4 regions of the Paenibacillus sp. T2-29 genome follow, and region 4 is predicted to be linked to each of the others. Evidence: riboswitches for the same ligand, from Rfam matches in the RefSeq annotation. Region 4 holds a riboswitch; each other region holds the start of a gene.

Region 1 (8,278 bases), on a different contig from region 4:
GTTTACATCGGGGGCATTCGTACTAAAATAGCAGAGGTATCCGAGTTATTAGGCTTGCCAGAGCTGGTATATCCAGTGTTCGGTATGTGCATTGGTGTACCGGATCAGGAAACGGGCTTGCGTCCACGTCTTCCACTGTCCGGTGTGTTGCATATGAACGGTTATGACAAAAACCAAACGATGAAAGCTGTAGAGGTATACGACCACACATCAGCCGAATATTTGAAGGAACGTACGGGCGGTCAACGCTCTACACCTTGGTCTGAGCAAATGGCCACGAGACTGACCGAACCAGCGCGCTTGCAGTTGAAGCCATTTTTGGAACAGAAGGGTTTCTTGAAGCAATAAAAATGGAGCAACGATAAAGAATGCTGCAATTTACAAGTGGCATTTGAGAAATATGTGTTATTTAAAGCTATAAGAACCTCCTTAATTACGCATGTTGAAGTTTCGCGTACATAAGGAGGTTCTTTGCTTTGACTATAAGTTGTGGTTGTAATCTTTTTTAGTAAATAGCAGATATGCCTTTACGAATCAGACAGTGAGTAGAAGCGTCTTGTATTATCATAAAATAATTGACGGACAGCAGCTTCATCTTGATGGGTCAGCTTGCTATATGCGCGAATGACCTCGGTAGTCATCCGTGGATGCGTCTGCTGTCCGGTAAAAGGACCCTCGAACGGCCATGGGCCGTCTGTCTCTGCCATGACCTGATCAGACGGATACTGTCTTGCCAAACTGCGGATTTCTTCTTCGTACAGGAGATCCGGTGTGAAGGAGACATAATAGCCGTTCCGGGCCATACGTTTGGTCGTGGCGGCAGAGCCCTTAAACCAGTGAAAATGCGCCTGTGTGACGTCATGACGTTCCAAAAGGTCGCAGGCAATGTCTGCATCTTCATAAACAGCGTGCAACACAATGGGTTTGCTATGTTTGCTTGCAAACTGGATAAAACGCTCCAGCAGTGCTATGTAAGGAGCGAGCTCAAAGGGCTCTCCACTGCGTGAAGCTTCCAGCCGATTGTAATAGGGCAAGCCGACTTCACCCACCGCGACCATCTGCTGTACATGTTCGTCCATCCAGTCAAATAACAGGTCAAGCTCGGTATGTGATGGCAGAGCCTGTTCTGGATGAAAGCCGAAGGCGGGACGTACTAGCCTGGGCCAACGCTCAGCCAGGCCCAAGTTGGCTTGACTGGAGGCGAGATGCATGGACACAGCTATGATGGCTTCTACATGGTTGTCGGCAAGCGAAGCGAGCAATAGCTCCTGTTGTTCAGGCGGGTAGCTGTCTACATGAATGTGCGCGTCGATTAAGGGAACAGTTGCTGCCGCGTTCGATCTCAATGGAGAGTGCACGTTCCAATCATTCATAAGAATTTGTCCCATCGTTCAGGGTGTTTTTACGAGTACTTTCAGCGGTGTCCATATCGCCGTCCAGTTTGTGCTTTTCCTCGCGCATCCAGCCAGTCATGGTCCGTTTCCATTCCATAAAGCGTGGATCCAGGGTGATTTCTTCCCTACGCGGGCGGGGAAAAGGAACATCTACGACATGCATCACTGAAGCAGGTCGCGCCGACAGCACATAAATGCGGTCGGAGAGCAGCAGCGCTTCTTCAATGCTGTGGGTAATGAACAGCACAGAGCGGCGGTTCTTCTCCCACATCCGCAATAACCATTGCTGCATGTCTGCACGTGTCAGCGCATCGAGAGCGCTGAACGGCTCATCCAGCAACATTAATTCCTGTGGGCTGAGCAGGGCGCGAAGAAAGGCCGCGCGCTGCTGCATGCCACCAGATAACGTATGCGGATACGCCTTCGCGAACTTGCCCAGTCCAACCTGTTCGAGCCATTGCAAGGCTTCTTTTCGACGTTCACGTTCGCTGCTGTATCGGGAGCCCGCTGCTGCATCCTTTCGTGGTGCATTTTCCTGCCCGAGCAGTATGTTGTCCAGCGTGGTGCGCCACGGGAAAAGGGCGGGCTGCTGCGGCATATAGCTGATATGCCCGCGTTCACCAGTCATGTCCCGTCCATGCATACGGATACGTCCCTGCTGCGGCTTGAGCAGCCCTCCGATAATGTGAAACAGTGTGCTTTTGCCACTGCCTGACGGACCGATGAGGGAAACAAATTCGCCCGGCTTAACGGTAAGGGATACATCCTGCAGTACAGGCAGTGAGCTTCGCTTTTCCCGGAAGGTGAGGCTGATCCCGTCCAATTCCAAAGCAGGAGGGGCAGGCGTCATTACCTGCAGTTCTCCGGCTTGTTGCTGTTCATCAGCGACGGATGGTGATGTCAAGTCAGTCGGATGCAGACTCATATGTGCCACGTCCTTTCATTGATGCTTTAATGCAATATGTGGAAGCTATTCTTGATCGGGTTTCCAGCGAACCAACCATTTCTCTAGTAGTAAAATAACGACAAACATTAGTAAGCTGAGTGCAACAATAATACCGATAGCGGCAAAAATGAGATCCGTACGATAGGCAGACTTTTGCAGCAACATATAATATCCAATTCCTTCACTGGCCCCAATCCATTCGGCAATGATCGCGCCCATCACACTATAGGTAGCAGCGATTTTAACGCCAGAGAAGACTTGTGGCAGGGAGTGTGGTAGCTCTAGCTTTAGAAAAATAGCCCTGCGGCTTGCACCTGACATTCGCATGTAATTCATCATCATACGGTCTGTCCGTGTCAGCCCGTCCATGGCCGCTACAGCCACGGGAAAAAAGCATACTAATGTAATGACCATAAGCTTGGGCAGCACGCCAAAACCGAACCATACCATGAGCAACGGACCGAGGGCGATAATCGGAATGTTTTGGCTAAGGATCAAGAGCGGGTATAGAGCAGATTTGAGAAAAGGAATCGTATGAAGAACGATGGCGATCAGCAGTCCAGTTGCTGTCCCTATAGCAAATCCCGCAAGCGTCAGGCGAACCGTAGCCCATGTATGGGTGCCAAGCAACGCCGATTGCGCCATGCCCTCTTGTACGATTAGGGATGGAGCTGGCAGGAGCCAGGATTCAATATGTAAATAGTTAACCGCTCCCTGCCAAGCCGCTAAAAAGAAGAGGACCGCCACAAGGGGCGGCCATACGCTTTTCCACCAGGATGCGTTCTTGCCTTTCGGATTCATGGGCGATACTTCTCGGTCAGCTTGTTCATGCTGATGCCCTGTGGGTTATGTGCGATTTTGATCTGTGAAATGACGCTGGGACTTCCAGCTTCCGTCAAAGCCTCATGCATGTCTTTGACGACTTTCAGCAATTCGTCCAATTCGCCCTCCATTGTGGTATCCAATGGATTCACTTGATGCTTGACGCCGGAACGCTGGATGACCTCAATCGCCTTGTCTACATATGGATAAGAGTCTTCGTTATTAGGAGTTTTAGGGATGACTTGAATACTGAGCAATGTGTTAGCCATGCGAATTTCACCTGTCCTTTTTTGTTTAAGTTATTAGGAAAATAAATTGGATTAAGGCGGGGAGATCGCTTCACGGTTCATTTGATCTTACGATCGCTGTTGCCGCGGGATTCTTTGAATTAAATTTAAAAGGTAAGAATCCCCCTGAGCATATGCTTCCGAAGCTAGCTTTCCTAAAGAAAGCTTTCAGGCGAACACCTCGCTTCTCCAGATTCAAATGAATCGCTACGCTGCCAACCGCCTTATAAGCACCTTATTTTTAAAGCAGGGTTGTGTGGCATTTTTACACACAAGCGCACCTGCTTTTGCGCTTAGATACTATGAGACTAAAGAATAAACCAAGTGGAGCGAGAGCGAAGCGGACGGAATGGTGCTGTACAAGCGAAGCGGTCGCTTTTGTCCCCGGATTTTTACCCTGCTGATGCTTTAATCCGGAAATCCGGGGGCGGTGGCGATGGAAAGCATCATCCGTCCGCGTAGTGGCACAAAGGCTACTTCAAGCTCTATTTACAAGATCAACGCTTGGGCAAGAAGTCGTTTGTAAAGGCTTTATCGACTTCCAAAGGTTTGCTGAGCAGCTTGCGTTCATACATCCAGTCCGAGTAGTTTTTCCATATCTCCGCTTTTTGTACGCCCCATTGCGGGGCATCGTCCTGATAACGCGGACTTAGCCATTTTTGACTAGCGAGTACCAGTTTTTTGTCCAGCTCCGGCACAGCTTTACTTAAGATATCTGCCGCTTCTTCTGGATGGGCGATAGTGTATTCATAGCCTTGCGCGGTAGCGTCCATGAACGCCTTAACCAGCTCAGGATCATTTTTTATCGTCTGTTCATTGCTCACAATTACAGGTGTATAGTAATCGAGGTTTTTGGAATAATCTTTTACATATAGCATATCCAATGGCTCACCTCGAAGCTTGGCCTCAATCCCGGTCCATGCGTAGAAAATCCAGGCAAAGTCAATATCCCGCTTCACGGCTGTAAAATAGTCTGCATTACCCATATTGACGATCTTCACTTTGCTCACATCACCTTGGTCTGAATCCATGATGGATTTCATGACCGCTTCTTCTACAGGAGAACCCCAGCCGCCGTAGCTTTTACCCTCGAAATCTTTCGGGCTTTTAATTCCGCGGTCTACCGGGGCTGCGAAGCCAGAGGTGTTATGCTGAATCACCGCAGCGATGGATACGAGCGGCACGCCTTGGATGCGAGCCTGAGTGACGCCTTCTTGATAGCTGATACCAAAAGGTGCAGCATTCGAAGCAACCATTTGGTCGGCTCCGCCTGAGCCTGGTTGAACAATTTGGACATTCAAGCCTGCTTTTTCGTAAAATCCTTTGTCCTTGGCGACATAGAGTCCTGTGTGATTCGTATTGGGTGTCCAGTCGAGCACGACTTTAACATCTTTGAGCCCCTTTGCCGAGGTAGACGTTGAAGTGTCGGCAGCAGGAGCCTCCTTTTGAGATGTAGGGGGATTGCCGCCGCAAGCGGTCAGAGTCAGAGCCATGAGCCAAAGACTGATTAGACCCAGGCTTAACATTTTCATGCGCTTCATCGTTGTGTTCTCTCCTTTTTAATTACCCGTTGTCCGTCCAATCAGACAGCTTATGTTCCCCATTTTCACAAAAATAACATCTGCCGGAATGCAATCTTTCCAACAACTTCATCTTCAACAAAAAAAGCGTCCCGGGATTCCGGGACGCTTGCGCTTGTATATACCAAAGTAAGGGATGTCCTGTTTTAATAAAAGGCACATCTTGCTTAAGCATTCCTACGCTGGCATTACCCAGATCAGGTTGTAAGGGTCAGTGTCTTGGGACACACTCTCAGCCGGCCGATTCCAGCACCCCTGGCATTGTATGGTTTAATGGGTTCGTTTATTCGGGTTTACTACGACGATTATATGCCTTGAAGGCGGGTCTGTCCAGCCTTAAGGAAGCGCTCACGGTTCATTTGCCGAACGACAGGGTACACTTTTACTGTGAGCTTTGATCTGAAAATGAACATGAATCATTCAGATTTGTTCTGGTCATGTTATTTTCAGAACAGCTACACTGTATGTTTAGGAGAGCTGGTGCCAAGTGGCATAGACTCTATAGAATTCTAATTCGTAAAAAGGAGTTGTTGTACTGTGGGTAAAACGGATACATTGGATCGCAGTCAGCTAGAACAAGCCATTGTGAAGGCTTTGGATAACAACAAATTTTGCTCGTTAGGTACGGTAGAGGGCGGAAAACCGAAAGTGCGCTATATGGCCCTTTTTAACGATGGAATGAACATTCATCTGGCGACGGATCGCAAAACACATAAAGTGGAAGAGCTAAAGGACAATCCGAATGCTTATCTGCTGCTGGGTTATGAAGTGGGTGGTACGAAGGAAGTCTTGGAAGTGGAGGCTACCGCCCAGGTTACAGCTGATGAGGGGTTACGCAAACAAGTGTGGAATGATTCTCTGAAAAAGTGGTTTTCCGGACCTGATGATCCCGATTATGTCATTTTAGACGTCAATCCGACTCGTATTGAGTACGTTGGTCAACAAACGGAGCGCCAGGTGTGGACGAAATAGAAACAATATAACAGACAAGCCAGTAAATTTCCAACCTTTTCAGGAGATTTACTGGCTTTTTTTATGCGAAAAATAATTATTTTTTCATAAATATTTTAAGCAAATGACTACTCTTTTGTCTGGCGTTGGATTAAAATAGGAATGGTGGGTTCAAAGCTTACATATATGTGCAAAAGTATGTATATGAGGCATACACCTTAATAAGGAGGGGTATATTTTGTTATTTCGTAAAAATTGGTTTAAAGGGTTTACAGCAGCAGTTGTAGCTTGTAGCCTACTGGTGTTTTCAGCCGCTCCATCCTGGGCAGCTAGCGACTCTCGCGATAGCGCTACGGTGAATTTGCGGATCATGGAGACAACGGATATTCATGGGGCACTGATGAATTATGATTACTATTCGGACAAAGAAACCAACGAATATGGCTTGATTAGTACAGCAGGCTTGATCCAACAGGCTCGTAGTGAAACAAGAAACAGCATGCTGTTCGATAACGGTGATTTGCTGCAGGGCAATCCTTTAGGCGATTATATGGCTAAAAACAGAGTCTTCGAGAAAGAAGGCGGTGTCCATCCGGTTTACAAGATGATGAACTTGATGGGCTATGATGCGGCTACTGTGGGCAACCACGAATTTAACTTTGGCCTCGACTTTTTGGATAAATCGCTCAAGGGTGCTGATTTTCCTTACGTAAATGCGAACGTCTATGTTGATAATGAGGGTCAAGCTACTAAAAATTATTTTACCCCTTATCAGATTCTTGACAAAACAGTAACGGATGAGAAGGGCGAAGAGCATACACTCAGAGTGGGTGTCATCGGTCTAGTAACACCTCAAATTATGCAGTGGGATGAAGCTAATTTGAAGGATAAGGTCGTTACAAAGGATATCGTGGAAACAGCCAAAAAGTTTGTTCCACAAATGAAAACAGAAGGTGCTGACATTATTGTCGTGCTTGCACATACAGGCTATGAGGATGTGCCGCAAACGCCAATGATGGAGAATGCCGTTAAGTATTTGAGCCAGGTGGACGGAATTAACGCGATTCTGTTTGGGCATGCTCATAAATCTTTCCCTGGCCCTGATTTTAAAGATATGAAGGGCGTAGATTTGGATAAAGGAACTATTAATGGTGTACCAGCTGTAGAAGCTTCTTCGTGGGGCAAGGATCTGGGCATTATTGATCTGAGCCTGGAAAAGAAAAACCGTGAGTGGAATGTAATCAATTCTCAGTCTCAAGTGCGGCCAATTGTGAGCACCACAAACCATGCTTTGCAGTTTACTCCTGACACTAAACTGAAAGACGCGATTAAAGAAGAGCATCAAGGAACGCTGGATTATGTTCGTCAACCTGTCGGTACAACGACTGCACCGATTACCAGCTATTTTGCATTAGTGCAGGATGATCCGTCCATTCAAATTGTGACAAATGCACAGAAATGGTATGTTCAAAACCATCTTAAAGGAACAGAATACGAAAATCTCCCAGTATTATCGGCAGGCGCTCCATTCAAAGCCGGTGGTCGCAACGGTGCCGAGTATTATACCAACATTCCTGAAGGTACAATAGCGATTAAAAACGTGTCCGATCTGTACGTGTACCCGAACACGGTTCATGCCGTAGAAGTTACTGGTGCTGAAATTCAGGAGTGGCTGGAATGGTCTGCGGGTCAGTTCAACCGCATTGATCCTAGCAAAACAGAGGAACAATCGCTGATCAACAAGGATTTTCCAACCTACAATTTTGATGTGATTGACGGTGTGAATTACCAGATTGATGTAACTCAGCCTGCACGATATGATGCCAAGGGAACTATTATTGATTCTTCAGCCCATCGCATCAAGGATCTGCAATACAATGGGAAGGCTATTGATCCTGCACAGAAATTTATCGTTGCGACCAATAACTATCGTGCTTCCTCCTCCAAACTGGCCAACCCAGATGGCAAACGTATTGTGATGGCAGCACCAGATGAAAGTCGCCAAGTCGTTGTTGATTATATCCGTACGAACGGAACGATTAACCCGTCAGCGGACGGCAACTGGTCTATTGCTCCTTTTGGTCAGGCCAAGGTTACCTTTGAGTCCTCTCCTGATGCCAAAGATGTGCTGGCCGGAAATCAACAAATTTCATACTTGAGCAGCGCGGCAGACGGGTTTGCCAAATACAGCTTGAAAGCTGGCGCTAAGCCTAGTGCAGCAACGACGTCTGTGAAGGAAGCTGCGGCACCTGCGAAAGCAACCGCGAAGCCAGCTGTTAAAACGACTAAACCTGCAGC
Region 2 (8,278 bases), on a different contig from region 4:
AAAGCTTCCGTAGTCTGGTTAGCGGTGACCATTTGTACTGCCTGCGGAATAATCCCGGCCGTATCACAGGTCTCCCCTCCAAGCGGTACAGTTCCCATCAGACAGTGTAGACAAGGTGTCTGACCCGGTAAAATAGTGTAAGTTACACCGTAGCTACCCACACATCCTCCATAAATCCAAGGAATGCGATGCTTGAGTGCCATGTCGTTCATAAGAAGCCGGGTATCGAAATTATCGGTTGCATCCATCATGAGATCTACCCCCTGGATCAACTCTTCCAGCTCTTCTATCCCAACATCCAAGACATGTGCATGTACAATTGTTTCCGAATTAATATCCTTTAATCTTCGCTGGGCAGCTACTGCTTTGGGACACCTTTGCACAGCATCACTTTCCTGAAAAAGCTGCTGGCGCTGCAAATTGCTCCATTCCACATAATCCCGGTCTACCAGGCTTACCGTACCTACGCCTCCACGAACTAACGTTTCTGCAATACCAGTGCCCAGCGCTCCAACACCTATGATTAGTACATGAGAGGAAGCAAGCCGGCGTTGGCCTGCAGGCCCAAAGGGTGCAAACCTTTCCTGTCTGGAATAACGGTCTCTTTGTGGTGGTTCAGCAGCAGATTTTTTAGTAATCCTCATCCCTGAACCATGCCTTCTATCGGACTGCTTGCTGAGGCATAACGTTTTACAGGAATCATCCCCGCCTCAAATCCATATCTGCCTGCACGTACAGCCAGCTTCATGGCCTCAGCCATTTTCACAGGATTCTTCGCTCCTGAGACAGCTGTATTCAGCAGAACACCATCTGCTCCCAACTGCATTGCCATTGCTGCGTCACCAGGTGAGCGAATACCAGCATCGACAATGACCGGAACTTCCGCTTGCTCGATAATCAACTCTAACGAAAACGGATTGAGCAAACCATGTCCTGTACCAATCGGCGACGCTCCAGGCATTACGGCATGTACTCCAAGCTCTTGCAACCTCTTCGCTAGTATCACATCATCCGATATGTAGGGTAGCACGACAAAGCCTTCCTCTAGCAACTTTTCACTAGCTTTCAATGTTTCAAAAGGATCAGGCAACAGCGTCTTGCTATCCCCAATGACTTCTACCTTAATCATATCGCACAAGCCGGAGGCTTTTGCCAACTTGGCAATACGGATTGCCTCCTCTGCTGTTGTTGCCCCCGCTGTGTTGGGAAGAAGTGTATACCGGCTCAAATCCAGTGTATCGAGAAAATGCTGCTTATCCCGTTCCTCCAAATTCAGTCTGCGCACAGCGAACGTTAATATTTCCGTCTCAGCAGCCTCTACAGCTTGGGATTGGATATCCAGATCCGAAAATTTCCCTGTTCCTAGCAACAGCCTTGAGGTAAAAGATGCTTTTCCAATGGTTAACATGATCAACCGCCTCCTACAAAATGTACGATTTCTAGGCAATCTCCATCCTTAAGTACCGTTTCATGATGATCTTCACGGGTCAATATATGCCGATTCAGCTCTACCACTACGGTTTTCACCTTTAAATCAAGTTCATGCAGCAATTGATCCACACGAGTGATTCGATTGGAAATGGTCATACTCTGTCCGTTAATGATCAGCTTCATAAGCTTTCCTCCTTGAGGAGTTCAGAAGAAAATTTACTTATTCCAAGTCCAGCTGCACCAGCCCCTTTAAGCATAGCTGCCATCGCTCGCCCAGTCGCATCACTAAGCAGGACACCGTTGCGATAATGCCCGACTGCAGCATAGACGCCCTCTAGCCCAGGAACAGGACCAATGAAAGGACGCTCCGCAGTTGCCTGCGGACGCAAGCCCGCCCATGCACGTACAAAAGAAGCTTCCTGTACACGCGGCAACCAGGCAGATGCACGTGCTAACAGCCCCTTTAAGCCTCCTACGGTCACCTCTTTGTCATATTGATACGGAAGACTCGTGGCACCAATCCAAAGCTCGTTATTCTGTTTAGGCACGAGGTAAATATCGTCAGCATAAATGGTATAATCCAACGGATGATCCTTCAAGGAGACTGCTACCGCTTCGCCCTTGACCGGGTATAGTGGATAATCAAACCCAATTTGTTCTAGCAATTTCAAGCTGTCCAAGCCTGCGGCAATCACGACCTGATCACAGGAAAAAAATCCACTATCCGTTCGCACACCGCAAACTCGACCATCCTGTATGACCAGTTCCTCAGCTTGAGTTCCAGACCATATTGTTGCTCCCAGCACCGCAGCTGCCCCTGCATAAGCACGGCAAAGCTGGACAGGAGACACTTGTGTCTCCTTTGATCGGTAGATAGCCCCAATTACTTGATCTGCCAAGCCCGGAATCCGTCGGGCCAACTCCTTGGCATCCCACCAAATGGGACGATCATCCTCTCGCATATTCGCAGCATTCCAGCGTTTTTGGCCCTCTGCTTCCGAACGAAATGGGGTCACAAATCCTCCTGTACGAAAGTCCACTGAAATACCCGATAAACGTTCCAAATCACAGACAAGGTCAGGGAATGCATCTCGACTTGTACGGGCAAATCGTGCCAGCTCAAGGTCTGCAAACTCTTCACTTTCCGCTGCCAGCATTCCCACCGCTGCTCCTGATGCTCCCTCACCAGGGATCCATCGTTCCAGCATGATCGTAATGCGTCCCTCCTTAGCCACATGATAAGCAATGGAACTGCCGATCACACCTCCGCCTATGACCAAGCATTCAGCTTGTCCTATCGCTTTTTTCTCTGTATGTGTCTTTAACATATGTTCCGCGTCTCCTCTCCAGTAAGCATTCTGCTTTCCCTTCATCTCGTTTTCTTGCTACAGGTTGTGAACTACAAGATCTACCATTCGCCTATATTCCATCGCTGCTGCAACGGGTGACTTTGCTTCCCATATACCAGACATCACCGCAATTCCGCTTGCTCCAGCATGATAAAGCTCTGGAACATGATGGGGTTGTATGCCTCCCAGCGCTATCACCGGAATGTCCGACAATCTGCAAATGCGTTCAAGCTGTGCTATACCCCGCGGTACAAGACCGGCTTTACAATGGGTCTCATATACATGACCAAATAGTACATAGTCTGCTCCAGCCTGCTCGGCGGTCTGCACCTCCTCCAAGGAATGTACAGACACTCCACAGCGTGTACCCTCTGAAAGTAGACTTTTCGCATCCACCACAGATAACCCATTAGCTGGAAGCTGGACAGCTCCTGCCGAGGTAAGTAAAGCTACGTCCACGCGGTCATTTACTACAATTTGCCGCAAAGGAACTTCCTGCTTGATCATGCTACGAGTCAAAGAAAGCAAAGCAGAGGCACCCTTCTGTTTCGAACGCGCGTGTACATAATGAATATAAGGACAAATAGCGGCAGCCACTTTGGGTACATCCACACAGGAGACACTTTCCATCGTAATTACGTGTAATTCGATCTCATTTTCACCTCACTTGGACTAAAAAATATAAAATAATCGTATAAGCTGAACTATATTGTTGCAGCTCCCTATTGGGTAATATCATACGGAGCCAGCCACATGTACCAGCAATAATGAAAGGAGATCATATGTAAATCCGTCTACGGAAGCTCGAACAAATGAGGATGAACGAAACGCAAAAAGCCACTTCCCAAAGGAAGTGGCTTGACAAACGTTCAAAATCAAACGGACTATTATATCCGTAAACGTATATCGTTCCCTGCGCAAACAAAAGTAAAGAGCTACTACCTTGTTTGTACAGTACTCACTTCCCTACGCTGGCATAACCCAGATCAGGTACAAAGGGTCCGAAATCCATTTATTTCGTCTCAGCCGCATGGGCGGCTCCCCTAGTGTGACTATTTTATTGTATCAGCTAAAGATAGCTTAGCATATTTTCCTAATTCTGCAAACCCCAACTTGTGTGAAATCTGTCAGAACTGGATTTTAGTTAACTTTACTAGACCACTCTTCTACATTCCACGTTTTGGTTACCCAATCCTCGTAAAAGTCCGGTTCGTGGGATACAAGCAATACGGTCCCTTTGTATTCCTTCAAAGCGCGTTTGAGTTCATCCTTTGCTTTGACATCCAAGTGGTTGGTAGGCTCATCAAACAGTACCCAGTTGCTCTCACGCATTAACAGTTTACAAAGGCGGACTTTAGCCTGTTCTCCACCACTAAGCGCAGACAAAGGCCGGGTGATATGCTCATTCTTCAAACCACAACGCGCCAAATGCGCTCGTACTTCATGCTGATTCAAATGTGGAAATTCATTCCATACATCGTCAATCGGTGTAATTTTCTCTGCCTTTACTTCCTGCTCAAAATAAGCGGGCTGCAAAAAATCTCCTTGATAGGTTTTTCCGCTGATCGGAGGTATTTTCCCCAGAATGGTTTTGAGTAACGTAGACTTACCAACACCATTGCAGCCAACAATTGCGATCTTTTCACCACGTTCGATCGTCATGGACATTTTAGGCAAAAGGGCATGAGTATAGCCAATTTCAAAGTCAATACCCTCAAAAACTGTTTTCCCGCTTGCACGGGCTTCTTTGAACTGAAAGGTTGGCTTTGCGGCTTCTTCTGGCTTATCAATACGTTCGATCCGATCAAGCTGCTTTTCACGGCTTTTTGCACGACCTGATGTAGATGCGCGCGCTTTATTGCGCTGAATAAAATCTTCCTGTTTCTTAATATATTCCTGCTGCTTCTCATATGCATCAATATGCTGGGCTTTGTTCAGATCCGCCATCTCAAGAAACTTTTCATAGTTAGCTGAATAACGGGTCATCTTAGCAAATTCAAGATGGTAGATTACATTAACGACTTGGTTCATAAATTCAGTATCATGTGAAATTAGGATAAAAGCATAAGGATAATCCTTCAAATATCGCGTAAGCCACTCAATATGCTCCACATCCAAATAGTTGGTAGGCTCATCCAGCAGCAATACATTTGGCTTTTCCAACAGCAACTTCGCAAGCAGCACCTTTGTCCGTTGCCCACCACTAAGGGCTGCTACATCCCGATCCAGTCCGATGGCAGAGAGACCTAATCCATTCGCCATTTCTTCAACCTTCACATCAATGAGGTAAAAATCCCCCATATCCAGTTGCTCTTGAATTTCTCCCATCTGTTCCAGCAGTACTTCCAACTCTTCGGGAGAAGCCTCTCCCATTTTATCCGTAATCTGCATCATTTCCTTTTCCAGTTCCAACAAAGGAAGAAACGCGTCTTTTAATACATCACGTACTGTTTTACCTGGCGTTAGCTTGGTGTGCTGATCCAGATAGCCATAACGTACACGTGGAGTCCATTCCACTTTGCCTTCATCTTTAAGCAATTTTCCAGTCAGAATGTTCATGAGTGTCGATTTACCAACACCGTTTGCTCCTACCAATCCTACACGTTCCCCCGCAAGTAATCGAAAGGAAACATTTTTAAATAACGCACGGTCCCCAAAGTTGTGGGATACATTTTCTACAGTCAATAAACTCATAAGCTGTTTTTGGCTCCTTATTGTCTCATCGGCATTGCCGAGTGTTCTTATTTCATATAGCTATCGTTTCTTTCAAAGCTTTATTGTAGCACATCCGGCACCCTTATCGGAATATTGAAAACAGCGAATTTTAAGGTTTTCAGATGGATTGGCCTAAAAAAAGAAAAACAGTTAATCGTAGTAGCACTTAAGCTCCTCTTCGGTATGTACGTAAGGAGTTACTTGCTGCTTTGGTAATCTAAGCTTCTAGTATACAGAAGCTTACAATTCCCTAGCAATGAATGCCTAAATAATTGATAAGTTCTAATAACAATTAATAAAAAGGAACTCTATGTAGACAGTTCTCATGAGTATCGGAGGAATAATAAAATGAGAAAATGTAATCATCCCGGTCTGGGTTCTTGACCGGGATGAAATAAAATTAATTTATAATTGGCTATCTTTCAGCAGACATGGCAATTTCTTTTGTTTCATGAACTGTACCAAATGGATGCTCAGGCGGTGCATAGATAACGTATATCTTAAGGGGCGTATTTCCTGTATTAATTACATTGTGCCATTTTCCAGCAGGTATCATAATTGCATAGTCATCATAGGCCATCACTTGATAATCTAATTTGTCTTTCCTATCCCCCATTTGAACAAGTGCCTGACCTTCTTCAATACGTATGAATTGATCAGTTGTTGGATGAGCTTCTAAACCGATATCATCGCCAACATTAATACTCATCAGAGTCACTTGAAAATGTTTCCCTGTCCATATAGCAGTACGATAATTTTTGTTTTGATTTGCAGCCTGGTCAATATTCACTACAAATGGACTTTGTCCATAATCTCTTAATATTATCTTTTCATTGAGATTACTGTCGTTGTTGTACCAATTGTAGTATTGAGGATTATAACTCCGATAGTTGTAATTACAGCTGTTATACATAGGAATATGCCATGGGAAGTGATGGCATGATTTAGGGTACATACTCATTCTCCTTTATTTGATTCAGTGTTTACTTATCATATGCGGTTGCCTATATAAAGGACTAAAAAACCTTCAACATTAGGCAAGAGCCTAAATGATGCCAAGACAAAAATATTCACAAGCGGTTTCGTCTTTTACTTCAACAGATATTAGCACTTAAAATTACATATAACCGCATATACTTTGCGAGTGGTGTCAGCTTCGTTGGAACTCCCCCCGATAAGTCGAGTATCAAATTCCATTTATTTGACTCACTCTTTAAAATAGCAGTGACCATAAAATCGAAAGACTAGGCTGTCACTGCAGGCCAACCTTTTAGTTGACCTAATAATACGAAACCCACCCCGGAGAGTGATTATTTTAAGCTGTTATGATATTTGTATTCGAAATACCCAGCAGCTGCCGCAGATTTTTCATCCGTAAAACGCTCAACCGCTTGAAAAGGGGCTGGATATGAATCTCTATAAAAATATTTCATTTTAGTACCCGGTTCTATGCCTCCAATAATAGATCGCTTTCGGACGACTCTTCCACCACCAAACCCGTAGTTATTGTAATACCTGTCTCCAACTGGAATGCCTTGGATAAACGCAATCATACCCACATCATCTATCGTGTTATACCATTCCTCTTGTGGAATGAGTGGAAGAGTGAACGTATAGGAAATGCCATTCCGTGCTGCTTTTTCGTTATGGACGTTAATCATTCGAGCCAGATCTTCCTGAACGGTGCGAACGATGGTAGAACGGCGCATTTGCTCAAAGGTTAATGAATTGTTCAGGAACGAAATGGGGGTCTGACCCTCAAGCTCCTTTTGAAAACCCTCCACCCATCTCTGATTCCGCGCATCATATGCGTGCAGATAATTGTCCAGGGTGAATCCCACACTATTGCCTGCTGCATCAACATAGGCATAAGGCTTTTTTTCGCTCCACTTGTGGCCTATGACCGCTTGTCCATACGCATCTTTATAGGTTGCTGAAGCGAACGTATAATAACCATCATAGTCCAGAATCACAATGACTGGTATGTAATCCAATAACGCACGTTGTGCTGCTGTATCCCCATCAATGCCCATATTAAGGAAGAAAGTGTGCAGGAACGTCACCAGTGCTTCTTCTTTATCTACACGAAAAAACTTATCTGATCCATATCCGGCCTCGCGTTCCTGATGTTCATTCTGTGAGAGCACAACACCTGCATCCTGAACTGCGGTACGGAGAGCAGACGTATATTTGATTTCTAGCTGCTGTACTTCACGCTGATTCTGCACTCGTAAATCACTAACCACACCAAAGGGCAAAAAGAGTAGGACAAATATAACTGCAAAATCAGTAATCTTCATTCAAAACCATGCCCCCGTAAGAAGCTGAAACTGCCGGCTTATCGTTATCTATTCCACCCAAAATCCAGGATTTGTATAAATCCGCAGGAGTTCGATTCGTATTATGTAATCGTACTGTAAAATAATCTCCGGCCATCAAGGTATACCGACGTGTCTGTTCCGACTTGGGCTGCGAATTATCAGGAAACAGTACAGGTAAGATTTGCGGGTTATAGTAGCCATCGTATACAGCTTCATAATTACCAAGAAAACTGTCTGGCTTCGCCGCATCTGCATAGTTCGGTACATATTTTTTGTGCATATGCTCCAAATCAACTTCGTACGTATTGCCTGTCAGCTCCAGATCACGCATAAAATCGTTATACATCGTCGGTGTAATGTAACCTTTGGTTCTTACCATATCAACAAAATGTACAGTCGAATGATATGTATTTAACCCGGATATATCATCCTGCCGTTCAGCAGCTTGAGCTGCGGGTACGA
Region 3 (8,278 bases), on a different contig from region 4:
CCAGCGGTAAAATTGTAGGACTAAGCAAGCTTGCCCGCTTGGTGGAGGCGGTGACTCGCCGATTACAAGTACAGGAGCGTATTACATCGCAGATCGCTGATATTCTAAATGAAGCGGTCTCCGCTCACGGAGTTATGGTGGTCGTGGAAGGCGAGCACTTATGCATGTGTGCCAGAGGCGTCAAAAAGCCTGGCAGCAAAACGGTAACGTCTGCAGTGCGCGGCACGTTCCGTGATAATGCAGCACAACGCGCAGAGTTCTTGTCCCTGATTAAGGAATGATTGAACACGGCGTGATAGGATGAAAAAAAGGGTGGTCTACGCATAGGCGTAGCCGCCTTTTTTTGTTAACATCAGAAATAGAGAAAATAGATCGTTGCTGTGAAGAATGAAATAAAAAAATGGCAGCATAGCTGCTTGAAAGTTACGATTAGCCTATGGATAACAGTTATTTTTAAGATAGGGGATAACGTATGGATCATATACATAGCTCAACAGAAATAACAACAGCATTGCCTGCGTTGCAATGGTTGGAAGCGCCACTGACGACTACGCAGGAAGACGTATTGTTTCCGCTGGCTTGGGAGGAGCTAGCTTGTCGGCAAGTAGGGAAAGGAGCTGCGCCCATTTTGCATTTATGGCGGCATCCGGGGGCGCTTGTGATTGGTCACCGGGACCGCAGGCTTCCCAACGCCCCACAGGCGATGGAGCGGGTGCGCAGCTCAGGAACGTCGGTATGTGTGCGTCCTTCAGGCGGAGCAGCCGTCATGCTGGACAGGGGGGTACTGAACCTGTCCTTGATCCTGCCGAATCCGCAGCGGGCCATCAGCCTGCATGAGGATTTTCGGCTCATGGCAGGGCTGATTGCCGATGCGCTGGCCCCGTGGTCTGTCGAGGCGCAGACCGGAGAAATCATCGGGTCCTTCTGTCCCGGGGATTATGATGTAAGCGTCCGAGGGCGCAAGTTTTGTGGCATTGCGCAGCGGCGTCAAGCCAAGGCGTATATCATCACGGCCTTTGTGATGATTGAGGGCCGCGGAGCAGAGCGCGCACAGGCGGTGCAGCAGTTTTATCGAGAGGCGGCCGGGGATACGCCGACAGGCGTGCAGCAGCCGGATTATCCCCAGGTGAATCCGGCAACGATGGGCAGCCTGGCAGAGCTGGCTGGTGTGCCGTCTGTCGAGGCGTATACAGCATCGCTACGCCGTGTAGTTGAGAGCCGGGCTGCCATTTTGCCTGCCGATGGCTCGCTGGTGCAACCGGAAGGATTGGCAGAACAGATGGCAGCGCTGAGAGAGCGGTACGATTTGCAGGTGTAGTTTGTTTTAGCTTAGAATGGTTGCCATCTTAGCTTGGAGGCTTGAGCATAGCGCGCCTCCACCTCAGGCCAGTTGACGACATGCCACCAATCTTCGATGTATTTATTACGTTCGGCCTGATGCTTTAAGTAATATGCGTGTTCCCACACATCGATCGCCAGCAGCGGAATAGACTCCCATTGAGTCAGGTTCTGGTGCTTTTCGGCCTGCAAAATTTCAAGCCGCCCGGCGCGCGGGCTCCATACCAGGATAGCCCAGCCGCCGCCCTCGACCTTTTCGGCTGCCGAACTAAATTGCTTTTTGAAGGCATCGTAGCTGCCAAAATCCTTTTTAATCTGTTCAGCCAGCGGTCCGCTTGGGTTTCCACCGCCTTGAGGGCTCATGATCGTCCAAAAAAGAGTATGCAGATAATGACCTGCACCGTTAAATGCCAGTTCACGTTCCCAATGCTTTACGAGGTCAAAATCACCTGTTTTTCGGGCTTCTTCCAGTTTCTTTTCCGCTTTATTCAGATCATTCACATAGCTCAAATGATGCTTGTTATGGTGAATACGCATCGTTTTTTCATCAATGTACGGTTCAAGCGCATTATAAGGGTAAGGAAGCGGAGGGAGCCGATGTCCCCCAATAGGGACCGGGCGACCGATTAAGGATTTTTCCGCTGCTGAAGGTTGCGTCTGACCGGACTGGACGCCTTTAGTAGCCCCAGAACCTTCTCCTCTCATGCTGGCATGCCTCTCTCGAAACGCTTGCTCCGGGTAATCCTCACCCTCTGCCGCTACATGATACAACCCAGCGGCTCGTGCGATGGAGCCGGGCTCTTGAAAGGGAGTTGTCGAAATCAGGAAATATTGACTTTCATGTGCTGCGTGTATTACAACTCCGGCGGATTTTGGCTGTTGACGCAATGCATGACTGTGCTCGGTCAGCAAACCTAGCTGCCGTACATATTCTTGTGATTGACGGTTCGCAGTTTGCAGCAAATCGTCCAGTCGACGATTTAATTCTTGAGAGGCAGGCTGTGAATTCAAGCCTGAATCGGACAACGCTTTCTCTCCAGTTGCTGATGCGTCTGATCCCCTTGAAAGTGCTGATGGTTTATCCAGCTGGTGTGTATGAGCTTGGGGGGCAGACGACGCTTTTTTCTCCTGATGTTGCCATGCCTGTTCTGCCGGATCAAGCGCGCTCCGTTGCTCTTCAAGCAACTCTATGGCGGCCCGTTCCGTTTGTTCAAATACGGTTCGCCAATCATCCAGCAGCCGCACATAAGCAGGTTCTAGCCCTTCAGTAGCGGATTTAATCACTTCCACATGCCAACTTTCCTGCTGCTTCCAATGACGGATTTCCTCCAGCACACGTAAGGGCAGGAAAGACCCATAAGTACTCAGCATCGTTTTTACCTCCCGTATCCCACTATGGCTATCCGGCAGATCTAGCAGATCTGTCCTGGATGCATATGTACCCAGTATATTCGCCGTCTCATCGGGAATATGTCTATGAACTTCCTTCATCAGGTTATACCTGTTGTGCAGAACAATAATTAATCGTGGAAAATAAAAAAAGAAGCCTGTCTACGGCACGGGTTAAGTGTCCATAGGCAGGCTTCTTCAAGGCGATGAATGCTTATTTCGAAAATAATTCTTTACTGCGTAGTCGTTTGTTTATGGGCAGCAGCCGTGGTTTTCTTGTCCTCCAGCTCCTGCACATTGCTTAAAAACGTCGATACCCGCCGCAAATATTCACGAGGGTGCTCTCTGAAAATAAGCTCATGTATCCCGTTTTTGACAATCCATACACTGGAAAGCGGGTTGGTCTGATTGGCAGCGAGCTTTTCCGCAATGGGGTAAGGGGCCTTTTCATCCTGTGTACCATGCACAAACATGATTGGAAACGGATAGTCCTCCTTTTTTACCTCCTGATATGGAATCTGATGCAAACTGGTGCCGTTCAAGACTGGAAACAGCAACTCCAGTATTTCCAAAGATGGATGTCTCGGCAAATTAATTTGATTGTGAATGTTATGGTACAGCGTATCCGGTTCCAGTAGGAAGGTGCTGTCCAAAATCATCGCGTCCACATCTTTGGTTTGCAAACCCGCCTGAAGAGCGGTTCCTGCTCCCATAGAGAAGCCCCATACAATAATTTCCGACGAGCCGCGTTGTTTTGCAAGCTGGATGGCCCCAAGAAGCTGTTGGGATTCTGCCTTGCCTCCGGTTGCGACGGCCTTGCTGTTTTGTGACGCAAATCCGTAATCGAACATGACCACATTAAAGTTCAAGCTATGGGCATAATGCGCCAGATCATACATGGGAATCCAGCTTTCTTCACGGTTGGCTCCATAGCCATGACTGAAAATAATGGTTTTCCGCGATTGATCTGCCGGGATATACCAGCCTTGTACCATGCGGCTACCATCCTTGGCTGGGAAGCTGACTTCCTCATAAGGCATACCTTTGGCCTGCATCGGATTAGAGTATAATGGCGCGACGGTGGGATTCGTAAGCACCCAGGCGATGTAAGCATGCAAGGCAATAAAACAAAACAACAGAAAAAATACGACCGACAGCAGCAGAGCAATCACAACGTGCTTGAACCGCAGCATACGGGGATTAAAGAGTGGGGTGGACGGCTCCTGAACAGCGGTCTGTAGCTGAGCGTTGCGCTGGGATGTCGAAATCATGTAAGAGCCTCCTTATATAGAATTGATCTTCGAATCATAAAATTTAGGTATAATTCCACTTGAAAATAGTAGGGTATGTCCGTATAGATACCTATTATCGTATGATGGGTATTATCCAAAGTCAACGTCTGAACCGGAAAAGTAAAAATGATGCAAAGAATTGTCGATGTTTGTTCTTGTTCTGTAATATGGTTGTCACAAAAACATCGGTTTACAGTAGCCGCGACTATTCTATATAATTTATGTAACCATGTTTCATAGTGTGAAACGAATATGGATACAAGAGGAGCGGTTCATGATGGAAGACCGTAAATTAACCGTCCGCGCTGTAGAGCGTGCACTTGATATACTGCTGTGTTTTACCGCAGAATCTGATCTTGGTCTAACGGAGATTGCCTCCCAAATTGGTCTACATAAAAGCACCGTTCATCGTCTTTTGACTACGCTAGAGGATCGGGGATTTGTCGTTCGGAATGCCGAAACGGAAAAATATCGGCTTGGTTTTCGCATATGGGAGCTGTCGACGCATCTGTCCCAAAGCGATGAGCCGGCGGTGTTGTTACAGCCTGCAATGGAAGGACTGCGTGATCGCTTAGGGGAGACGGTCAGCTTGTACCTGCGGGATGGAAGCATGCGTATTCGCATACAAGCCGTGCAGAGCAATCAGGCGATCCGCAGGGTTGCTCCCGTGGGAGCGCGTATGCCGCTGGCTGTGGGAGCCTCCAGCAAGGTGCTGGCGGCCTTTATGCCGCCACAGGAGCTGGAGGTACTGCTAAGCAGTGAAGAATGGCCTCCCTCGGTAGATCCTGAGGTATATAAAGCCCAGCTGCAGGACATTCGTGAGAAGGGGTATGCGACTAGCTATGAAGAACGTGAGCCAGGAGCTGCGGCTGTGGCCGCGCCTATTGTGAACCGAAAGGGACAGGTCGCGGCGGCTTTATCTGTATCCGGCCCGGTCAGTCGACTTGCACCTGAGACGCTGCATGATTTTGCTCCGGTTTTGATCGAAGCAGCTAAGGAAATGGGGCTTATGCTCCCGTAACAGTAATCAATACAAAAGGAAATCATACAAGGGTTGCCAAAGCTATAAATTTAAAGTAGTCTGATAGAGATGGCGGGTTGTCTGTTATAGCCGCCAATTCATGTGAATAGAAAGTATCACAGTTACTGGGGGAGCCTGTAATGCGGGCTGAGATGGAATCGGGCAAGATTCCGGACCCTTTGCACCTGATCTGGATCATACCAGCGTAGGGAAGTAATCGGCCATTGAAATGTATACGCAGCTGCTGTCTGCGGTGACGCATAGGGTTTTATTCCATGTGCGTGCTATCTGGATAGCTGCCTCGTTTGATTAGCCGGTTCCCTAGGGAACCGGCTTTTTTGCATAGATCAGCGCCACCCTCGGAATGGTTCCGGATCGGTGTGTCATTTCAACGATACGGGAGGAATGGATCATGAAACCGACAGAAACCGAAGGAACAAAAGAAACAGGAATGAAATCAACAGCAGTAGAGAAGACAAGTGCGGAGCAATCCAGTAGGGTTAATTCTTTCCCGGGGAGCCGCAAGGTGTATATTCAAGGTTCTCGGCCGGACATTGCCGTGCCAGAGCGTGAAATCGCGCTGCATCCCACACATACGCCGCAGGGGATAGAGTATCATGAGCCACTGCGTGTGTACGATACCAGCGGTCCGATGACAGATGAAGCCTATCAGGTGGATATTCGTCAGGGCTTGCCACCATTACGGCGAGCTTGGGCACTGGAACGGGGGGATGTGGAGGCTTACGCGGGCCGCGCCGTCAAGCCGGAGGATAATGGACTGAAACCCGGCTCCAAACGGGAAACAGTGGAATTTCCCGGCGTGACTAACCGTCCGCTTCGGGCTTCGCAAGGGCGCACTGTGACGCAAATGCATTATGCGCGGCAAGGGATCATTACGCCTGAAATGGAATTTGCGGCGATCCGTGAAGGAGTGGAGCCCGAGTTTGTGCGGCAGGAGTTGGCGGCTGGACGAGCCATTTTACCTTCAAATATCAATCACCCGGAAAGCGAGCCCATGGTCATAGGGCGCCATTTTCACGTGAAGATCAATGCAAACATTGGAAATTCCGCGGTTACGTCCTCCATCGAGGAGGAAGTGGAGAAGATGACCTGGGCTGTACGCTGGGGCTCAGACACCGTCATGGACCTGTCCACAGGTCGTAATATCCATACGACACGCGAATGGATTATTAGGAATTCACCCGTACCGATTGGGACGGTGCCGCTATATCAGGCACTGGAAAAGGTGAACGGCGAAGCAGAAAAGCTGACGTGGGAGTTGTATCGAGATACACTGATTGAGCAGGCGGAGCAAGGAGTGGACTATTTTACAATTCATGCGGGTGTATTGCTGCGATATATACCGATGACGGCGAATAGAATGACGGGAATTGTATCCCGGGGCGGGTCGATTATGGCAGCCTGGTGCCTTGCGCACCATCAGGAGAACTTTTTATATACGCATTTTGAAGAAATCTGTGAAATTATGAAAACCTACGATGTGGCCTTTTCTCTCGGGGATGGTCTGCGTCCGGGTAGTATCTATGATGCGAATGATGAAGCACAATTTGCAGAGCTGGAGACGTTGGGCGAGCTAACGCAAATCGCATGGAAGCATGATGTCCAGGTCATGATTGAAGGGCCGGGACATGTCCCTATGCACAAAATCAAGGAGAATGTGGATTTACAAATGGAAATTTGTAAGGAGGCTCCCTTTTATACTTTAGGGCCGCTGACGACGGATATCGCACCAGGATATGATCATATTACCTCAGCTATCGGGGCGGCCATGATCGGTTGGTTCGGGACGTCCATGCTGTGCTATGTTACGCCGAAGGAGCACTTGGGTCTGCCGAACAAGGATGATGTCCGCGAGGGAGTTATTACCTACAAAATTGCTGCACATGCTGCTGATCTGGCGAAGGGTCATCCACGTGCACAGCAGCGGGACGATGCTTTGTCCAAGGCGCGTTTTGAATTCCGCTGGCGCGATCAGTTCAATCTTTCGCTTGACCCTGAGCGGGCCTTGTCCTACCATGATGAAACGCTACCGGCAGAGGGGGCCAAAGAAGCACACTTTTGCTCGATGTGCGGTCCTAAGTTTTGCAGTATGCGTATCACACAGGACATTCGTGCCTATGCGGCAGATAAGGGACTGAATACCGAGGAAGCCGTCGCCGCCGGGATGCGTGAGAAGGCAGAGCAGTATCGGGATGGGGAGCGATAAATCGGTAGCGATACAAAAGTCAATCAACTGGGAAGCCTCAACAAATAGTACAGTTAAGCTCGTCAGAGGTTTATTTCCATGAATGTATGAGTTTAGGTTTAGAAACGCGTGAGATAGCAAAAAGCCGTGGTTCTCTACAGTCGATGTAGAAAACTACGGCTTTTCAGCTTATGTAAAGCGAGATATGCACCGGATTAACGGAGCTTTATTTTTTACCCATTTTTTCATTCAAAATGTCCTGAAAGCTGAGCTTCTTCTCCGAGCTATCTTCTTTCTTCTGCATACTCACCGCGTTGGCACGTTGGTATTGGTGGTGAAAGGGCATCAGGGTGTGGACAGTTAAGTTCATTGTATTCATGTGGGTCATTCCTCCAATTCCATATTGTCAAATTCAGATTGAGTTGCTTAGGACAACTGTATAGGACTATTTATATGTACTTGATGTCGTAATGCCGTGTAGGTTGCTTGGTAAGGTTTCAATCATTATACCCGCATTTATCCAAAGTAAAACGCTTTTGCCATAAAACAGGAAGATGGTCGTATGTGTCCAAAATGTGTATTAGGAGGATGGTCATTTTAGGGGAAAATGTGCCTAGGGCCTAAACAAGGGCTAGAGGCCCGTTTTCTTAGTTTAGTAGTCGGGATTGTGTTTTTTTGTCGAATAACCTTGTATTAGCGGAATTTTGCGGAATTCTAAGCTTGGACTAAGGCAGTCTGGTGGCGAATTAAAGTGTCAAAGTTGTATTGACTTTATGTTAGGTAGTAGATACCATGAACTGGTTGTCAGCGTATTTTGGCAAGAAGAGTCAGCCAATCCATCTGGCAATTCATCCGTTGAAATGTTAGAGAGAGGATTAGAGCATATATGAAAAAAAGTATTGCAGATATCGTATTTATTATTCTGGGTGCGTTTTTTTTCGCGCTGGCTGTTAATCTGTATGTGATCCCGAATGAGTTTGGCGAGGGGGGCGTTACAGGGGTCACGATCATCTTGTACTACCTGTTTCAGTG
Region 4 (8,278 bases):
ATTATTTGCTTCCGAATATGCCTCCTCCGGAACAACCAAGGCGCCAATATCTTGATGATTGTCAAAAAAGTCGATGCTCTGCTGAATCAGATGTTCGGCTAAAATCATATCGGAATCCAATACAAATATGTATTCAGCCCCCAAGTGTTTCGCTTCCTCAACCGCCCTGACCCTCGCAACTCCCCGCTCTCCATGAGGAAGCTCTAGTATCGTTACGGGTACCGAACTTCCTGCTGACAGCATACGAATCGTCTCAACCGTCCGGTCATTGGAGCCATCATCAGCAACTACAATATGCAGATCCTTGTAATTTTGCCCTAAACAGCTTCGCAAACAAGGCTCTATCGTACGTTCATTGTTGTACGTGGAGAAGAGAATGACCACTTTGTCCACTCTGTTCCGCCTCCTCTGTCCAATTCTCCATCAACTGCTCAAACGCGGCAGCTGTATGATCAAAATGGAATCTTAGCGCATATTGATACGCTCGCTCACGGATGGCCATGTAATCTTCGCCACCCTTTGCTGCTCTTTCCATTTGTTCAGATAATCCCCGAATATCGCCGTGAAAGCATAAATATCCGCTTTTTCCGAAATCCGTCGCATCCACCAGACCGGGTGAATTGCTGACAATACTGGGCGTTCCAACGGCTGCCGCTTCCGTAATCGTTAACCCCCAGCCTTCACGCAGGGAGGGAAACACAAGCGCATGGGCACGACTCATCAGCTCCAGCTTATGCTCTGCTGAAACAAATCCGTAAAAGGTAATATCTGCTTGGGATTGTCCTTGTTCATCCGGTTCTCCGTATGTCAATTCATACCGCTCTATAATCGGTAATAATTGTTCTGTCACATAGGTTTTATCGGTTTTTCCAGCAATCCATAACATAGCCTGGGGGAACTTTTCCTTGAGCTGCCCAAAGGCTTCAACGACCAGATCAATGCCTTTATATTTAACGAAGCGTCCGGCATACATAAAGGTCGGGTTAGACTCCTTTATTAAAAATTGTTCACGCGGCCAATGATCAAACTCAATGCCTTCCGGTAAAAGGTGAACACGATCCGGGTGAAAGCCCAGCTTAAGCAGATCATACCGGGTAGACGGGGATACGGTGAGCGTCCGATCCTTCCGAGCCAGCTTAAGCATCAGGGGCTCCATATGAAATCCAATCATATTTAGCGGAAATCGAGCATTTTCATACCATATTTCCCTTGTTAGCTGGTGTATGAAAAAGATCCGCTTGGAGGCCTCCACCCAAAATCGGGTAAAGAACTGATGCGTATTCGCCTGATTAATTACATAGTCAATCTGCTGCCGATGAAGACGGTAATAGCGCATCGCATAATAAATAACACTGTATATGTTTCCTTTTCGAATATACGTAATACCGTCAATGACTTCATGCTCAGGCATCCCCTCAAATTGGGGTGAGAAATGAATGAACTGAAAACGGCCTTGCTGTGTGCGTTTCAGCATTTCATGGGTGAAAATTTCTGCTCCCCCGCTTTTCGGAGAACGAATGTCACGCCAGGAAAGCAATAGAACGACGGTTTTACCGTTCTGTTCAAGTATGGTATTCATGGGGTGAATCCCCCCTTATCTTTATTTTGAATAAATATATATAGGCATCTATCACAAAATAGAGAGACATTGCCCCATAAACAATGAACTCTGACAGCAAAAAATCTACTGGGTCTGTGTGAGACATATGAAAGGCTGCTACTAAAACAGCTGCTCCTGCTACCAGACTAAATATAAATTTGCGTCTGCCCACCAATACGTGCACATGCACAAAAAACATCACGATGGAAAATAGCCAGTACACCCAACCCCCCCATGGAATATAGACCTCAGCTAACTGGTAAGAAGCTCCGAATAATATGGGAATAGACGTTGGGAACACAAAGGTCGTGCCCACATATACACACAGCGCAGCAACAGCCATTAACCCAGCATAGATGGCAATTAACTTGCCCAAAGCCTGGCGGTCATGCCCCTGCGCACCGATCTTGGGAATAAAGGCCGCGATCAGGCTGTAGGAAACGTAATAGACCAATTGGCTGTACTTCAGCGCAATGGCATAGCTGCTGGCTTGCTCGGGAAAGTAATGCTGTACATACAACATGTCGATGGAGATACAAAATAGAATGAATAAATTCGTCATAAGGCTATCGGTAAAATCCTGACCTAGCGACTTCCATAACCCAGAAGGGATACGTTCTCCACTGTGTGTAGATAAGGATAAGCCACGAGCCGAAACGATCCAGCCGTGAAGCAGCGACAGCAACATTCCTCCGCAACTTGCCAACAGTAGCGCTTCTAGCTTTAAACCTAGTGCGGCCAGGACAAAAAACAGGCTCAGTTTCCCTAATACCTCAGTGTAATAATTCACATTGAGCGCTAGCATGCGTTCCCTACCCTGTAAATCTCCGCGACATGAACTCACGAGAATATGCAATCCGATCAAGGCATACAGCATGAACAGCGGGCCAGACTCAACACCCAATAGCGAGCGCAGCAACGGATGAACGGAAAGTAAAATGATCATGGCAAGCACAGTTAGCACTAGAGGTGCTTTTAGTAATAGAGAACCGAGCGGTAAGCTGCGTAGCGGAAGCTTCTTGTCACCCTTGGATACCAGCTTGGCGGTTAATAGCTGGATGGATAAGCCCAAAACGGACAGCAGTGCAAAGAGGGCCAGCAGCGCGTTCGCCTGACCATAGGCTTGTCCGGTAAGATACCAGCTCGCTGCAATGTGGAAGAAAAAATTAAATCCGTTAATCAGCACATTAAAGAGGGGAAACATCAACGAACGCAGTCGGTTGTTCACGTGGTTATCTCACCCGCCGATCCAGTCGCCAAATCTCAATGATAGAGCGCAAAAAACGAATGGAATCTTTCCAGACATGAATGTGCGAGCCATCTCGGTCAATGCATTTGACGGGTAATTGCAGCACACGGAGCTGAAGTCGCTTGGCAATAAACATCATCTCCAGATCCAGCGCCAGTCCGAGTTGTTCCTTCAAATGTGGAAACATCCGCTTCACGGCAACCGAACTCATCACTTTAAGACCCGTCTGGGAATCTACCACACCTGTTGGTAAAAAGGGGCGAGAAACGACCCTTTTGCCAAAGCTGACGATAGATCGCAATAAAGAGCGATTCTCGGCGGTCATATCTTTGGTTCCAATCACAACATCATAGTAGCCCTGCTGAACAACATTAATCATTCTGGCAATGTCCTCAATAAAAAAGGAATCGTCCGCGTCCACAAATACGTAGTAATCCGCACCGATGGTCCGCATTCCTTCGAGATACGTCCCTGCCTTGCGCGTATTGCGTCCCAATTCCCTTGTTTGAAGCAGCGGACTCAGGTTCTGGTTAATCCGGTTTACGGACAAGTCAGTTGCCGCCTCCAGCGCTTTAATCAAGGCATTCGTGCCATCGTGACTACCATCATCAATGAGATAAATCGAACCCTCTATAATATGGCTGCGGATAAAGGTTTGCAGTCGCTCAGCAAAGGTTTTGACATGAACAAAACGTTTCTCTTCGTTATATACAGATAAGATGAATGCAACATGTTGGCTTTTGGTCGAATACTCGGGATAGAGCAAGCTTTGTATTTCAGAAATGATTTCTTCGGTATCATTGGCTTGCCAAAATAGCAGACGCAATCGGCCTACTCCGATAATTTGCACCATATGCTGATCACTGAACGGAAAGGTTACATCCGTCACCAATAGCAATGGCATTTGCGGAAATTGGCTACGGATCTGATTAGCTTTCCGCACGGCTTGCCCCGGCTCCCTATAATCAATCAGGCAGCAACATGCATCCTCGTAGACTGAAGCGGTCTCCGTGTCCTCGCACTGTATATATTGGTAAAAACAAATCACATTGGGATAATCAATAGCCCTGTTGTTATCGCTAAAAATGGCTATAGGTCCCTGCACACAAACCTCTCCTTTTCCTCCGAATAATTCTATTTTGTTGAAAAAGAATTAAAAATGTTTGCTTAGCAAGATTAAATTAATGTCCAAATACTTCATATTTTCTTAACAAAATAGCTCACATCCCTTGATATATAAACATTTAAGAGAAGAAAAATCTATTTTCATATTTGATAAAGACAGAGTATTTGGACCTGATTCATTAGGACTATAAACGTGCGAATTACAAGATGAATCCGAAACTGAAATTAGTTCTATAAGATTAATAAGAAGATATATATATGGTCTTTTTGTCATAAATAAATAGAAGAATAAAACCAATTTGCATGTCCATACTATGGATAACATGTCATCTTTCATCATGAATAATTATCAAAATACAGGGAAAGAAGGTCTTTTTATGGAAGCATTCCATGTCAATCGTGATGGGTCATTATCTACTCCCTTACGAGGAAAGGACGTGCTAGCAAACCCTCTTTTGAACAAAGGAGTGGCATTTACAGAAGAAGAACGCAAAGAACTGGGCCTGGAAGGAATTCTTCCTCCCACTGTCCTTTCATTGGAGAAACAGAGCGTTCGGGCATATCAGCAATTCTTGGCACAACCCACCATGCTGCGTAAAAATGCCTCACTTAACGACCTTCACAATCGAAATATCGTACTCTACTATCGACTGCTAACCGACCATTTGAGTGAAATGCTGCCCGTAGTCTACACACCGACTGTAGGAACCGCCATTCAAGAATACAGCCATGAATACAACCGCCCTGGGGGCGTATATTTATCGATAGATAATCCGAACGGTATTGGACAGGCGTTTTATAATACCGGTTTGAGTAGTGAGGATGTTGACCTGATCGTCGTGACGGATTCGGAAAGTATTTTGGGGATTGGTGACTGGGGTGTCGGGGGAATTAACATTGCTATTGGCAAACTCGCTGTATATACAGCTGCGGCAGGCATTCACCCCGGGCGGGTGCTGCCCATTGTACTGGATGTCGGCACGAATAACGAGAAGCTGCTGAATGATCCCCTGTACATCGGAAACCGCCATAAACGAGTTCGCGGGGAAGCCTATAATCAATTTATTGATACCTTTATCAGCAAAACGTTAACACAATTCCCGAAGGCGCTTTTGCATTGGGAGGATGTGGGTAGCGTGAACGCACGACACATTATAGGGAAGTACGGTCAAAACATTCTCACCTTCAATGATGATATCCAGGGCACAGGAGCAGTGACATTAGCTGCGATTGTTTCGGCGGTAGGTGTCACTAAAACTCCGCTACGTGAACAAAAAATACTTGTCTTTGGTCCAGGGGCAGCAGGAATCGGTAACGCCGACCAAATACGGGGTGCAATGATCGAGGACGGGCTTCCTGAAGAAGATTCATTCAAGGCATTTTGGGCCTTTGATTATCGCGGACTGTTAACAGACGATATGGAAGATGTACTGGATTATCAGAAACCATATGTGCGTAAAAAGGAAGAAATCAGCTCATGGGCCCGATCGGAAGATGATAAAATACCGTTGCTGGAGGTCATCCGTCAGGTAAAACCCACAATCTTGATTGGAACTTCCGGTGTAGCGGGTGCCTTTTCTGAAGAGATTATCAAGGAAATGGCAAAGCATGTGGAACGACCGATCATTATGCCCATGTCTAATCCTACCAACCTTGCTGAAGCGGTACCCGAAGATTTGATACGATGGACTGATGGCAAAGCATTGATTGCTACCGGAAGTCCCTTTGAGCCCGTCACCTATAACGGTACGAAGTTTGAAATTGGACAGGCGAATAATGCCTTTGTCTTCCCGGGGCTAGGTCTGGGCGCAATTGTGGTCAAGGCCAAAAGAATCACCCCTTCCATGTTTACCGCAGCAGCTGATTCCGTTGCCAACGCCGTAGATTCGAATGAACTTGGCGGTGCACTGCTGCCCCATATCCAAAAATTACGTGATGTTTCGTTCGCGGTTGCGGTTGCGGTAGCGAAGGCTGCAATTCAGGATCAGGTAGCTCAGGCACACATTTCAGATATTGAACAAGCCATTCGGGATGCGATGTGGAAACCGGAATATGTAAGGGTCAAAGCCGTGGAAAGTGTAATCCAGCACCCTCATTAATCCTTGACTGGAATCAAAGCAGTTTGACATAACCTAGGAACGAATGTACAGTATTAGTCAAAAGAATAGGAAAGTCCACTAGGGGAGCCATTATGGCTGAGACAAGAATGAACTTGGACCCTTTGAACCTGATCTAGTTCGTACTAGCGTAGGAAAGTGGAGCCTTCGTATATAAGGTTTCAAGCGTTTTCTGCGCATTGAACCTATGTTGAAGCCGCTCCAGTTTTCGGGGCGGCTTTTTGGCGTTGTTCCGAGAATTGTATCTTACGGGACTTCTTGTTCTCCATTTTTATTGGAGGTGGGGAAATGAGTTTTTCGCAAGAACTTCGTCGGCAGGCGGATGGCATTTTTCAAGCCATTTATGAGCATCCCTTTGTGAGAGGTATTGCTGAAGGAAATTTAACAAAGGAGCAGCTGATTCACTATGTAAAACAAGACTTTGAATATTTGAACGCCTACATGCGGATTTACGGCATCGCGATCTCCAAAAGCACAAGCCGGGAGGATATGGCTGTATTTAACGAACAGATCTCTTTTATTCTCAACAGCGAGGTTCATCCGCATCAAAACTTTTGTGCTATCGCAGGTGTCACCTATGAAGAGATGCAGGGATATCCACTCGCTCCGTCCGCTCATCATTATATCCGCCATATGCTGACAGTCGCACATGAAGGTAGTCTTGGAGAAATCATGGCCGTGCTGCTGCCATGTCCATGGACATATCTTGAGATTGGACGCAGGCTAATGGATGAGGTAAGACCGGACGAGTCTCATCCATTCTATGAGTGGATTTGTTTCTATGGAAACCAGATTGAAGATGTAACATCCAAATATCGCGAGCGTGTGGATGCTTGGGCGAATGTCGCCACGGCTGCTGAGCAAGAGCGGATGATTGAGCATTTTATGCTAAGCTGCCAGCTGGAATATATGTTCTGGGATATGGCTTATAAGCAGGAACAATGGCCCGTCCAGATGCGCGCTACGGTCTTGGAATAATCAGTAGAGATGAGGGAGGATAAACATGATGAGTATATGGGAACAAAGTTATTCGGATCTCCTGACAAAGGTACAAAATAGCAACCCCCTCGTTCATAATATAACCAATGTGGTGGTCACCAACTTTACAGCCAACGGCCTGTATGCGCTGGGCGCTTCCCCGGTGATGGCTTATGCACCCGAGGAAGTAGCAGATATGGCAAAAATAGCGGGCGCCGTCGTGTTAAATATCGGTACGCTGAACCGCGAGCTGGTAGATGCCATGATCATTGCTGGACAATCAGCGAATGCTCATGGTGTTCCAGTTCTGCTGGATCCGGTTGGTGCGGGAGCGACGAGCTTTAGAACCGAGTCAGCACTGCGGATCCTAAAAGAAGTAAAAATCTCACTAGTGCGAGGCAATGCAGCCGAAGTCGCCCATCTAATCGGAGAAGTCCGAGAGATTAAAGGGGTAGATGCAGGCAACAGTGCTGACAGCAGTAATGTCGATCTGGCAGTTCGGGCTGCACAAACGCTCCATACCATGGTTGTCATCACTGGAAAAGAGGACGTCATCACCGATGGGGTCGAAGTACGATTGATTAGTGGCGGAGACGCGCTGCTTACGAAGGTAACCGGAACAGGCTGCCTGCTGACCTCTGTGTTGGGTGCGTTTGCAGCAATTGAACCCAACCTGCTGCTCGCAGGTACAGCAGGTTTGGCATTTTACGGTGCAGCAGCTTCCCGAGCCGCAGCACATACCGCAAAACTGGGGCCAGGCAGCTTCCAGATAGCCTTTCTCGACGAGCTTGCCAAACTACATACTGGTTCCCTGGAGGGGCATGTCACGATCCGTGAAGCTGGAACAAGTACAACAGGTGGTGCGCGATGAGAGACGTGCATGTACCGAGAGCGCTGACGATTGCCGGTTCAGACAGCGGCGGCGGAGCTGGAATTCAAGCCGATCTCAAAACCTTTCAGGAGCTTGGCGTATACGGCATGTCGGCTATTACAGCCATTACGGTACAAAATACCTTGGGAGTTCACGGTGTATATCCGTTGCCACAGGAAGCAACAGCGCAGCAAATCGAAGCTGTAGGATCAGATCTTGGAGTCGATGCCCTGAAGACTGGCATGCTGTTTGACGCGGGCATCATCCGCCTTGTGGCCGAGCAAATTCGAAAGTTCGGCTGGGAAAAGGTTGTCGTCGATCCTGTAATGATTGCCAAA

The links. Region 4 has a riboswitch for thiamine pyrophosphate ahead of tenA (thiaminase II). Riboswitches for the same ligand answer to the same signal wherever they lie in the genome.
Region 1: another riboswitch for thiamine pyrophosphate. It lies ahead of ACU1JV_RS25555 (ABC transporter substrate-binding protein); the one in region 4 lies ahead of tenA (thiaminase II).
Region 2: another riboswitch for thiamine pyrophosphate. It lies ahead of ACU1JV_RS15865 (thiamine phosphate synthase); the one in region 4 lies ahead of tenA (thiaminase II).
Region 3: another riboswitch for thiamine pyrophosphate. It lies ahead of thiC (phosphomethylpyrimidine synthase ThiC); the one in region 4 lies ahead of tenA (thiaminase II).

What each region holds. Positions count from the first base shown of each region.
Region 1 covers NZ_JBREVE010000014.1:40,284-48,561, reverse strand. Annotated here, with positions in the region: gene nfsA (oxygen-insensitive NADPH nitroreductase) at 1-348, shown strand, start outside; gene ACU1JV_RS25580 (TatD family hydrolase) at 528-1,373, opposite strand; gene ACU1JV_RS25575 (ABC transporter ATP-binding protein) at 1,366-2,319, opposite strand; gene ACU1JV_RS25570 (ABC transporter permease) at 2,365-3,141, opposite strand; gene ACU1JV_RS25565 (MTH1187 family thiamine-binding protein) at 3,138-3,431, opposite strand; gene ACU1JV_RS25560 (hypothetical protein) at 3,774-3,911, shown strand; gene ACU1JV_RS25555 (ABC transporter substrate-binding protein) at 3,947-4,990, opposite strand; TPP riboswitch at 5,187-5,296, opposite strand; gene ACU1JV_RS25550 (pyridoxamine 5'-phosphate oxidase family protein) at 5,567-6,001, shown strand; gene ACU1JV_RS25545 (bifunctional 2',3'-cyclic-nucleotide 2'-phosphodiesterase/3'-nucleotidase) at 6,219-8,278, shown strand, end outside.
Region 2 covers NZ_JBREVE010000005.1:116,316-124,593, reverse strand. Annotated here, with positions in the region: gene ACU1JV_RS15885 (ThiF family adenylyltransferase) at 1-644, opposite strand, end outside; gene ACU1JV_RS15880 (thiazole synthase) at 641-1,408, opposite strand; gene thiS (sulfur carrier protein ThiS) at 1,411-1,614, opposite strand; gene thiO (glycine oxidase ThiO) at 1,611-2,759, opposite strand; gene ACU1JV_RS15865 (thiamine phosphate synthase) at 2,817-3,410, opposite strand; TPP riboswitch at 3,727-3,835, opposite strand; gene ACU1JV_RS15860 (ABC-F family ATP-binding cassette domain-containing protein) at 3,921-5,474, opposite strand; gene ACU1JV_RS15855 (cupin domain-containing protein) at 5,911-6,450, opposite strand; gene ACU1JV_RS15850 (hypothetical protein) at 6,806-7,795, opposite strand; gene ACU1JV_RS15845 (hypothetical protein) at 7,782-8,278, opposite strand, start outside.
Region 3 covers NZ_JBREVE010000012.1:133,538-141,815, forward strand. Annotated here, with positions in the region: gene folE (GTP cyclohydrolase I FolE) at 1-281, shown strand, start outside; gene ACU1JV_RS24650 (lipoate--protein ligase family protein) at 473-1,318, shown strand; gene ACU1JV_RS24655 (Fe-Mn family superoxide dismutase) at 1,330-2,709, opposite strand; gene ACU1JV_RS24660 (alpha/beta hydrolase) at 2,961-3,998, opposite strand; gene ACU1JV_RS24665 (IclR family transcriptional regulator) at 4,297-5,040, shown strand; TPP riboswitch at 5,158-5,269, shown strand; gene thiC (phosphomethylpyrimidine synthase ThiC) at 5,453-7,267, shown strand; gene ACU1JV_RS24675 (hypothetical protein) at 7,473-7,625, opposite strand; gene ACU1JV_RS24680 (YitT family protein) at 8,133-8,278, shown strand, end outside.
Region 4 covers NZ_JBREVE010000006.1:262,617-270,894, reverse strand. Annotated here, with positions in the region: gene ACU1JV_RS18460 (glycosyltransferase family A protein) at 1-393, opposite strand, end outside; gene ACU1JV_RS18455 (glycosyltransferase family 4 protein) at 353-1,579, opposite strand; gene ACU1JV_RS18450 (transporter) at 1,563-2,828, opposite strand; gene ACU1JV_RS18445 (glycosyltransferase) at 2,833-3,954, opposite strand; gene ACU1JV_RS18440 (NAD-dependent malic enzyme) at 4,352-6,073, shown strand; TPP riboswitch at 6,144-6,245, shown strand; gene tenA (thiaminase II) at 6,380-7,069, shown strand; gene thiM (hydroxyethylthiazole kinase) at 7,095-7,940, shown strand; gene thiD (bifunctional hydroxymethylpyrimidine kinase/phosphomethylpyrimidine kinase) at 7,937-8,278, shown strand, end outside.